DNA from 3 places in the Streptomyces sp. NPDC102402 genome. Region 1 is predicted to be linked to each of the others. Evidence: riboswitches for the same ligand, from Rfam matches in the RefSeq annotation. Region 1 holds a riboswitch; each other region holds the start of a gene.
The links. A riboswitch is a leader RNA that binds a small molecule or an ion and turns the genes downstream of it on or off. The one in region 1 is predicted to bind cyclic di-AMP.
Positions count from the first base shown of each region.

Region 2: linked by a shared signal. The riboswitch ahead of ACIRJR_RS25140 (C40 family peptidase) and the one ahead of ACIRJR_RS01295 (M23 family metallopeptidase) in region 1 are both predicted to bind cyclic di-AMP.
Region 3: linked by a shared signal. The riboswitch ahead of ACIRJR_RS30025 (transglycosylase family protein) and the one ahead of ACIRJR_RS01295 (M23 family metallopeptidase) in region 1 are both predicted to bind cyclic di-AMP.

Region 1 is NZ_JBIWKR010000001.1:329,979-333,240, forward strand. Features, by position in the region: gene ACIRJR_RS01290 (GntR family transcriptional regulator) at 1-260, opposite strand, end outside; gene ACIRJR_RS01295 (M23 family metallopeptidase) at 484-1,278, opposite strand; cyclic di-AMP (ydaO/yuaA leader) riboswitch at 1,291-1,460, opposite strand; gene ACIRJR_RS01300 (M16 family metallopeptidase) at 1,651-3,033, opposite strand; gene ACIRJR_RS01305 (M16 family metallopeptidase) at 3,060-3,262, opposite strand, start outside.
Region 2 is NZ_JBIWKR010000009.1:129,934-133,195, reverse strand. Features, by position in the region: gene ACIRJR_RS25150 (ATP-dependent Clp protease proteolytic subunit) at 1-388, shown strand, start outside; gene ACIRJR_RS25145 (hypothetical protein) at 396-704, shown strand; cyclic di-AMP (ydaO/yuaA leader) riboswitch at 1,071-1,243, shown strand; gene ACIRJR_RS25140 (C40 family peptidase) at 1,247-1,717, shown strand; gene ACIRJR_RS25135 (LysE family translocator) at 1,736-2,365, opposite strand; gene ACIRJR_RS25130 (LysR family transcriptional regulator) at 2,438-3,262, shown strand, end outside.
Region 3 is NZ_JBIWKR010000014.1:92,551-95,812, reverse strand. Features, by position in the region: gene ACIRJR_RS30035 (cytochrome P450) at 1-428, shown strand, start outside; gene ACIRJR_RS30030 (transglycosylase family protein) at 534-1,523, shown strand; cyclic di-AMP (ydaO/yuaA leader) riboswitch at 1,814-1,985, shown strand; gene ACIRJR_RS30025 (transglycosylase family protein) at 1,986-2,681, shown strand; gene eno (phosphopyruvate hydratase) at 3,023-3,262, shown strand, end outside.

The sequences.
Region 1 (3,262 bases):
AGCGGTTCCAGCAGCATCCGGATCTCCAGGAGGTCGGCGGCCTCCTGTTCCGTGGGCTCGGCGACACAGGCGCCTGCGTGGCGGCGGGTGACGACGAACCCCTCGGACTCCAGGGTGCGCAACGCCTCTCGCACGGGGACGCGGGAGACGCCGTAGCGACGCGCGAGCACCTCTTCGGTGAGGCGGCTGCCGCGCTCGAAGACACCGGAGACGATGTCGTCACGGATTGCCGTGCATACCGAATGCGCGGGAATGCGCATGTCCGAACCTCCGCCTTAATCCCCGCGAAACGCGGCTGATCGACGCCTGTTCTGTGACTCTATTGCAACCGGCGGGAATTTCCGATGGCGGGGTGGAATCCATGGATATCTTTTGGCCAGGGAGCAGTTCCGCGAGGGGTCTCGCCGTGCCTCTGTCCGGAGGCACGGCGAAGGCCCCGGCGGTGCCGGGGCCTTCGTCGGAGCGATCTCGTGCGGTGTGGGGTCAGACCTGGACGCCGTGGGCGCGGAGGTAGGCGACGGGGTCCATGTCCGAGCCGTACTCGGGGGTGGTCCGGGCCTCGAAGTGCAGGTGCGGCCCGGTGGAGTTGCCGGTCGAGCCGGAGATGCCGATCTGCTCGCCCGAGCCGACGCTCTGGCCGACGGAGACGCCGATCGAGGAGAGGTGGCCGTACTGGGTGTACGTGCCGTCCTTCATCCTGAGCACGATGTTGTTGCCGTACGCGCCGCCCCAGCCCGCCTCGACGACCGTGCCGGCGCCGACCGCGACGACGGAGGTGCCGGACGCCGCCTGGAAGTCCACGCCGGAGTGGGTGCCGGAGGACCAGAGCGCGCCGCCGGACTTGTAGCCGGTGGTCACGTGCGAGCCGGCGACCGGGAGGTGGAAGGCGTTCAGCCGGGCGCGCTCGGCGGCGCGTGCGGCGCGCGCCTTCTCCTCGCGGGCCTCCTTGGCGCGGGCTTCGGCCTTGCGCTTCGCCTCGGCCTCGGCCTTCGCCTTGGCCTTCGCGGCGGCCTTCGCCTTGGCGACGACCTCGGCCTGGTGCGCCTGCGCCGCGGCCTGGGCGTCGATCTGGGCGGCGAGGTCGGTGTCGAGGGCGACGGTCTGCGTCAGGCCGGTGGAGGAGGCGGTGGCGGCCTCGGAGTCCGCGGCGAGGGCCGGGGACGCGGTGGCGCCGATGACACCGGCGGTGGCCAGGGCGGCGATGCCCGCGACCTCGGCGCTCTTTCGCGTCAGGCGGCTCGGGGCACGGTGCTTCCCGGTGGCACGGATGAACGCCATGGAGGGGCTGGTCCTTTCCTTCCTTCTCGCCTACCGGGTTAGCTGACGGGTTCGGAGCAGGAAGGTCTCCTACGGGCCCCTGAGCCCCGTGTGAGGGTGCAGGGATCCGATTCACCCCAGGGACTTCGTGGGTCCCCGGCTCCCCAGGCTCGCGCCTGACGGGGACTCGGCGATGACTGCCCGGCGCCACGGATGCGGCATTCGTCTGGCGGACAGCCGGGCCGACGCTAGAACGGGCCGCTTTGCCCCGCCAAACGGAACGGGTCTTTTGTCGCACATCCCACAGGATGAACCTGTATTTTCCGCTTAAAACAGACAAAAGGCGGGACCCCGGCGAGAGCGCCCCGCCGGGGTCCCTGATGTGCCGTCATGTCAGCCGGTGACGACCGACACCTCACCGATGCCGAGCGCCTTCACGGGCTCCGCGATCTGTGCGGCGTCCCCGACCAGGACGGTGACCAGCCGGTCCACCGGGAAGGCGTTGACCACGGCGGCGGTCGCCTCGACCGTGCCGGTCCCGGCCAGGCGCGCGTACAGCTCGGCCTGGTAGTCGTCCGGCAGGTGCTGCTCCACCTGGTCGGCCAGCGTGCCCGCGACCGAGGCCGCCGTCTCGTACTTCAGCGGGGCGACACCCACGAGGTTCTGCACAGCGGTCTCGCGCTCGGCGTCGGTGAGCCCTTCGGCCGCCAGGGTGCGCAGGACCTTCCAGAGATCCTCGAGCGCGGGCCCGGTGGACTCCGTGTCGACGGAGCCGCTGATGGCGAGCATCGCTGCACCGGCCGCTCCGGCGGGGGAAGCCGGCGCCGTCGAGCGCAGCACCTGCCCGAAGGCCCGGACGCCGTAGGTGTAGCCCTTCTCCTCACGCAGCACACGGTCGAGGCGCGAGGTGAGCGTGCCTCCCAGGCAGTACGTGCCGAGGACCTGCGCGGGCCACACGCTGTCGTGCCGGTCCGCGCCGATCCGGCCGATCAGCAGCTGCGTCTGTACGGCTCCGGGGCGGTCGACGATGACCACACGGCCGGTGTCGTCGGCGGTGATCGGGGGCACCGGGCGCGTCCGGCCGGCGTTGCCCGACCAGTCCCCGACGGTGTCGGCGAGCAGCGCGTCCAGGTCCACGTCGGTGAGATCGCCGACGACGACCGCCGTCGCCGTGGACGGCCGGACGTGGGCGTCGTAGAAGGCGCGCACGGCCGCGGCGTCGATCCGCCGGACGGTCTCCTCGGTGCCCTGGCGCGGACGCGACATCCGCGCCGTGGCGGGGAAGAGCTCCTTGGACAGCTGCTTGGCGGCCCGCCGGGCGGGGTTGGCCTGCTCGTGCGGGATCTCGTCGAGGCGGTTGACGACCAGGCGCTCCACCTCGTTCTCCGCGAAGGCCGGAGCCCGCAGGGCCTCGGCGACCAGGCCGAGGGCCTTGGCGAGCCGGGAGACCGGGACCTCCAGGGAGACGCGGACCCCCGGGTGGTCCGCGTGGGCGTCCAGCGTGGCGCCGCAGCGCTCCAGCTCCGCGGCGAACTCCTCCGCGGAGTGCTTGTCCGTGCCCTCGGACAGCGCACGCGACATGATCGTCGCCACACCGTCCAGCCCCTCGGGCTCGGCGTCCAGCGGCGCGTCGAGGAAGATCTCCACGGCGACGACCTGCTGGCCGGGGCGGTGGCAGCGCAGCACGGTCAGCCCGTTGGGCAGGGCGCCTCGCTCCGGCGCGGGGAAGGCCCAGGGCCTGGCCTCGCCGGCGGTCGGCTGCGGGTGGTACTCCATCGCTACTCCAGTCACGGCGGCGTCGGTCACTTGTCGGCCCCCTCGTGCGCGTCGGTGCCGTCCGTCTCGTCGGCCTCGTCAGCCGGTTCGACCGGCTCGTACACCAGGACCGCACGGTTGTCGGGGCGCAGATGTGCCCGGGCCGCGGCCTTGACCTCGTCGGCCGTCACGTCCAGCACCCGGCCCACGGCGGTCAGGGCGAGCTGCGGGTCACCGAACAGGACGGCGT
Region 2 (3,262 bases), on a different contig from region 1:
CTACGACACCATGCACTTCCTCGCCTGCGAGGTGGAGACCTTCTGCCTCGGCCAGGCGGGTTCCAGTGCCGCGGTGCTGCTCGCGGCCGGCGCACCGGGACGCCGACATGCCCTGCCGGGCGCCCGGGTAGTCATTCAGCAACCCGTCCTGGACAAGCCGGTGCGGGGCCAGCTCTCCGATCTCGACATCCAGGCCGCCGAGTTGCTGCGCGAGCGTGAGTTGCTCACGGCCATGCTGGCCCGTCACACGGGGCGTTCCGCGGGGCAGATCAGCGCCGACATCGAACGGGACACCATCCTCGACGCCCAGGCCGCCCTGGCGTACGGGCTGGTGGACCACGTCGTGGAGAACCGCACACCGTCCCAGCCGCCGCATCCCGCGAGGTGAACGCCCGATGCTCCCACCCCGGTTCCCGCCGCTTCCCGCACTGACCCGCGCCGAGGCCGAGTTCATCGACTGCTACCTGGAAGTGCTCGACCAGCTCGGCCGCATCAATCCCGCCCGGGGCGGCGACACCTACGGAGCCCTCCGCGCGGCCCAGGCTCTCGCGTCCAGGGCAACCGCCCTCCGCGAGGCACTCGTGCTGATGCACGAGCGGGGTGAGTCGCAGATCCACGCGGACACCCTGGCCCGGGCTCTGCGGCTGCTGGACGGGGAGCGCCGCGCGGGCCGGGTCGCCGTGCCTCCCGCCCCGTCGAGTTGAGCGGTCCGGTCACCCGATCCGGCGAGCGGGCCGGCTCCTTCGGTGCCCTTTCCCGACACGCCCGGTCGGCCGATGAGTTTTCCTCGCTCGTTCGGCGTAGAAGCTCCCCCTCCCGAGGGACAGTCCAACTTGCGCAAAGGGCGCGGACGCTGAACGGAATCCACTGTTCCGCTGCTGGTGCGCGGCTGGTCCGGTGCGGCCGCCGGGAGGCCGGACGAGCCGCGTCCACCCGTTCGGATCAGTGGTGACGACTTTCACATGTCGCCACTTCAGGGAGGAAATCCGGCAGTCCTTGCGTAAAGATCCCTGGGACGACAAGCCCCCGCCACCGCGGCGGGGCGGTCCGGGCGGACGCCGAGTCCTGCCGCTGTCCGGATGCCTGGTCGACAGAAGTGGATCGGCAGGAGTGGAGGACCCGAGCACAACGGGCCGCCCGGACATCCGGACGGCCCTCGGGGTGAAGCCGCTTCGCGCGGCCGGGCAACTTCGCCAGCCCGAACCCGACAGGTCATCCTTCACAGGCGGCTGACGAAGGGTTGCGCATGACTGCGCAGGTTCATGTCCCGTCTCTGTTCGCCCGGGTCGGAACGGCCTCGGCTCTGACTTTCGCCGTAGGGACCACCATGCTGGCCCCCGGCTTCGTGAACGACGCCGAGGCCGCCGCCCACTCGGCGACGGCGCTCAAGGTCGCCGCGTCGAAGAAGGGGGCGCCCTACAGATGGGGCGCCACAGGCCCTCACCGGTTCGACTGTTCCGGGCTCACGCTCTACTCGTTCAAGAAAGCGGGCAAGAAGCTACCCCGCACGGCCCAGCAGCAGTACAACAAGACCCGCCATATTTCCAGGTCGCAGCGGAAACGCGGCGACCTGGTCTTCTTCCACGCGGGCCGCAGCGTGTACCACGTCGGCATCTACGCCGGCAGCGGAAAGATCTGGCACTCGCCGAAGACCGGAGCCGTGGTCCGGCTGGAGAGGATCTGGTCCGGCAACGTCTGGTACGGGAGGGTCCACTGACCTTCCTCCCCACCTGGTTCAGCGCAGCAGGGGCCCCGTCACCAGCACGAGTCCCAGCGCGGTGAGCGCCGTGCCGCTGCCGCCCTCGATCGCACGGGCGGTACGCGGCCGGCGCAGCCACCGGCCCAGCCGGTCCACCAGGAGGGCCACGGCCGGGAACCAGACGAGCGCGAGCAGGACGACCACCGAGGCGAGCAGCAGGGTCCTGGGCAGGGGCGGCTGCCCGTCGGGGACGAACTGGGGCAGCAGACTCAGGAAGAGGACGGGCGCCTTCGGGTTCAGTGCGTTGGTCAGGAACCCCTGGCGCAGCGAACGCCGGAGCCCCGAAGGCGCCCTGCTCCCGGTCTCCGCCGCGGCCGTGGCCCGCCACCGCATCGCGTACAGGCCGCTGAGGCCGAGGTAGAGCACGTACGCGCCGCCGAGCAGCTGAACGGTGCGGAAGAGGACGGGCATCGTCACGAGCACGGCCGCGAGCCCGGCGACGGCCAGCGCGGTGTGCACCAGGAGCCCTCCCGCCACTCCCACGGCGGTGGCCAGCCCGGATCTCCGGGATGCGAGCGCGTTGCGTACGACCACGGTGAAGTCGGCCCCTGGCAGTGCCACCATTCCCGCGGCCACGGCGACGAAGGCGAGCAGTTGTGCGTCCATGGCTCCACCCTGACCGCATCCGCCCTTTAACGTGTACTTGCAATCTTCTGGGTCTGCCAAAAGGAACGCTTAATGTACGACCCGACACGGCTGGCCGCGCTGGTGGCGGTGGCGGAGGCCGGCTCGATCACGAAGGCCGCCGCACGGCTCGGTTACACCGCTCCCGCCCTCTCGCAGCAGCTGGCCAAACTCGAGCGGGAGGCGGGAGCGGCCCTCCTCGTCCGCCACCATCGCGGGGCCCGGCTGACGGCCGCCGGCGAGCTGCTGGCGGGGCGCGCCCGGCGTGTGCTGGACGAGATGGACCAGGCGCGGCACGAGCTGGCCCGGCTCGCGGGGCTCTCGGGCGGCCGACTGCGCGTCGGCACGTTCGTGACAGCGGGGATCCACCTGCTGCCTCCGGTGCTCACCGCGTTCCGGCGCGCTCACCCCGACGTGGAACTGGCCGTGACGGACTACGAGCCGCCCGCCGGGGTCGCCGCCGTGGCGGCGGGCGAGGTGGACCTGGCGCTGACCCATGCCTACGAACCCGCGGCCGCCGATCCGATGCCGGCGGGGGTGTCCGCCGAACCACTCCTCGTCGAGCAACTGGTACTGGTCACCGCCCCCGGGCAGATGCTGTCCGAAGGCAGCGGTCCGCTGCCCGTCGCGGGGCTCGCGGGCCGCCCGCTGATCAGCAGCGCACCTGAGCACCCGCCGCGGCGCGGGGTGGAGCGTGCGCTGGCCGAGGCGGGGGCCACCCCCGCCGTGGTGTGCGAGTCGCCCGGCTACGCCCTGGTGTGCGCCCTGGTCAGTGCGGGCCTCGGCGTGGCGGTGGTCCCTGAGATGGTGGCCGCGATGTCACCGGCCCCTCTCGCGGTGCGGCGCCTGGAACCGGCCGCCTTCCGGCGGACGATCTCC
Region 3 (3,262 bases), on a different contig from region 1:
GCCTGGAGGAGCTGTTGCGCTACGACGGTCCGGTGGAACTCGCCACATGGCGTTACGCCACCGAGCCCGTGAGGCTGGGAGGACAGGACATCGCGGCGGGGGACCCCGTTCTCGTGGTGCTGGCCGCGGCGGACCGGGACCCGGAGCGATTCCAGCATGCGGACACCCTGGATCTCGCGCGGAGTGACAATCAGCACCTCGGATACGGGCACGGCATCCACTACTGCCTGGGGGCGCCGCTGGCCCGTCTGGAGGGCCAGGTGGCGCTGGCGACACTGCTGCGGCGCCTCCCCGACCTGCGGCTTGCCGTGGATCCTGCCGATTTGCGCTGGAGGGGCGGGCTCATCATGCGTGGACTGCGCACGCTTCCCGTGGAGTTCGGAGCCGGACGCCACTCCGAAAAAAGTGACAGCCTGTCAACTCTGTGACTTTCACGTGATCTCCGCTGCATCGACTTGTGACACACGTTCGAGTAGGGCTAGGTTCACCCCTCGACTCACCCGTCACATGTCAGTCACACGGAAGGCAATCCCATGGGCTCCGCGAACGGCAGACACCGTCGCCCTCGCCAGGCACCCGCCATCGTCGTCGCCGCGGGCGTCACGGGATCGGCCATCGCCATCCCGCTGCTCGGCGCGGGCGGTGCGCAGGCCGCCGACGCGACGACCTGGGACAGGGTCGCCGAATGCGAGAGCGGCGGCATGTGGAGTGCGGACCTCGGCAACGGCTACTACGGCGGTCTGCAGTTCTCGCAGGACACGTGGTCGGCCTACGGCGGCACGGCGTACGCGGCACGCGCCGACCTCGCGAGCCGCTCGCAGCAGATAGCGGTCGCGGAGAAGGTGCTGGACGACAAGGGCCCGCAGGCGTGGCCCAGCTGCGCGGTGATCTCCGGTCTCGCCCTGGACGGGTCGCTGCCGGGCGTCGACCCGGGCGGTGAGCCGTCGGCCGAGCCGTCCGCCGGCCCCTCGGACACCGGGACCCCGTCCGGGACTCCCTCGTCCGACGCGTCGGACGAGGCGGAGGGCGCCGACGGCGCCGATGACTCCGGCGACTCCGACGGGTCGGGTGCGAAGGGCAAGGCGAAGGGGGACGAGTCCGACGACGCGTCGGGCAAGGGCGACGAGGCGTCGCCGTCCGCCACTCCGTCGCCCGAGGCCTCCGAGACGTCCGGTGCCTCGAAGGGGGACGGGGCGAAGGGCGGGAAGCACCGCGGCACGCCGGCTCCCGAGGCGAGCGCGGAGCCGGGCCAGGACGGCGGGCGCGAGTCCGGACGCCACGCCTCGCGCGGTGACTCCGACGCGCGCCAGGGCGCCGAGGGGACGTACACCGTCCGCGAGGGCGACAACCTCTGGGCCATCGCCGACACGCAGGGGCTCGCCGGCGGCTGGACCGCGCTCTACGAGACCAACAAGGACGAGCTGGGCTCCGACCCGGACCTGATCCTCCCCGGCCAGAACCTGGACCTCGGTCTCGCGTCGGCCGAGTCGGGCGCCCAGGCGGAGAGCGCCGACGCCAACTGATCGAAAACGGGAAAACACCCCGAAAGCGGGGGCAGTTAAGAGACCTATGTCCACTTATGCGTAAGTGAGACATGGGTCTCTTTGCGTCAACTGGTGCGTCCTGTCCGTCCGGTCCGTCCATATTGGCTCCGACCTGCGGAAACGGTCAGGTGCGACGGACCGTTACGCGCTGATAACCCGTTATGTCCATCTTTGAATGTGGGGGTTGCGTGTGTTTACGGTCGGAGCCGCTCGCACCGCGGGCACCTCCGACCGTCACGCCGAATCCTGCCGTCGGCCGGGGGGTACCGACGCGTAAAGCGCCGTAGGCAGGAGCGGGGGAACCAGGTAAGCGCCGGACCCGGCCGTCGGAAGACGGATGAGGGAACGGCTAGGGGTGGAGCCGTCCGCGGAAGCGGGCGGCCGGGCAACTCACAGGCCCGAACCCGACAGCTCACCTCGTAGGCGTCGGTGAGGAGAACCATGCTGCTTTCCAGCAAGGGCAAGCACCGTCGCCCGTCCAAGGCCGTCCGTATCGCGACCCTGGCCGGTGTCACCGGTGCCGCCGTCGCCGTGCCGCTCATGGGCGCGACCGGCGCCTCCGCCGCCTCCGTCGACACCTGGGACGCCGTCGCCCAGTGCGAGTCCGGTGGCAACTGGTCCATCAACACCGGCAACGGTTACTACGGCGGTCTGCAGTTCTCGCAGTCCAGCTGGGCCGCCGCGGGCGGCACGCAGTACGCCGCCCGTGCCGACCTGGCCACCAAGGGTCAGCAGATAGCCGCCGCCGAGAAGCTCCTCGACCTCCAGGGTCCGGGCGCCTGGGCCTGTGCCGGCGCCGGCGGCCTGACGAACGACGGTGTGGACCCGGGTGTCGACACCGGTTCCGGCCAGAGCGCCGACAAGGCCGAGACGAAGGCCCAGCCGGAGCGCGAGGCCGAGCAGCCCGCCACGCGCAGCGAGAAGCGCACGGCCCCCGAGAAGACCGTCACCACCCCCACCGGCGAGAAGGTCGAGAAGGGCGACGGCGAGTACAAGGTGAAGGCCGGCGACACCCTCAGCAAGATCGCCGACGCGAAGAAGGTCAAGGGCGGCTGGGAGAAGCTGTTCAAGCTGAACGACGACATCGTCGACGACGCGGACATGATCTTCCCGGGGCAGCAGCTCCACCTGAAGTAGCCGGAGACGGCCCGGGGTCCTCCTCCTGCCCCGGAGGCCCGGCCCGGCGCGCAGACCCCCCGCGCGCCGGGCCGGACCGCGTCCGGCACCCGCCGGAAGGAGGCGCCGGGCGCCCGCCGGAAGGGTGCCCGGGCGGGCCCGTCGTGAAGGCGGGCGTTCAACACTTGTGGTTACTGGTCAGTATAATTCTGGACCTTTGCCCGGAATGAGGGCCCTTGGGTCCTTTTTCGTCCCAGGGGACGGGCGGACGGCCGACGGAGCGGGCCGAGGCGGTTAGGCTCGTGGCGCAAGGCCACAGTGACCCTGCACAACCAGTGTCAGATCCCAGAAGGAGATGCCTCGTGCCGTCCATCGACGTCGTCGTAGCCAGGGAAATCCTCGACTCCCGGGGCAACCCCACGGTCGAGGTCGAGGTTGGCCTCGACGACGGCAGCACGGGACGTGCTGCTGTTCCGTCCGGCGCCTCCACCGGTGCGTTCGAGGCCATTGAGCTTCGCGACGGCGACCCCAACCGCTACCAGGGCAAGGGCGTCGAGAAGGCCGTCCTCGCCGTGATCGAGCAGATCGGCCCGGAGCTCGTC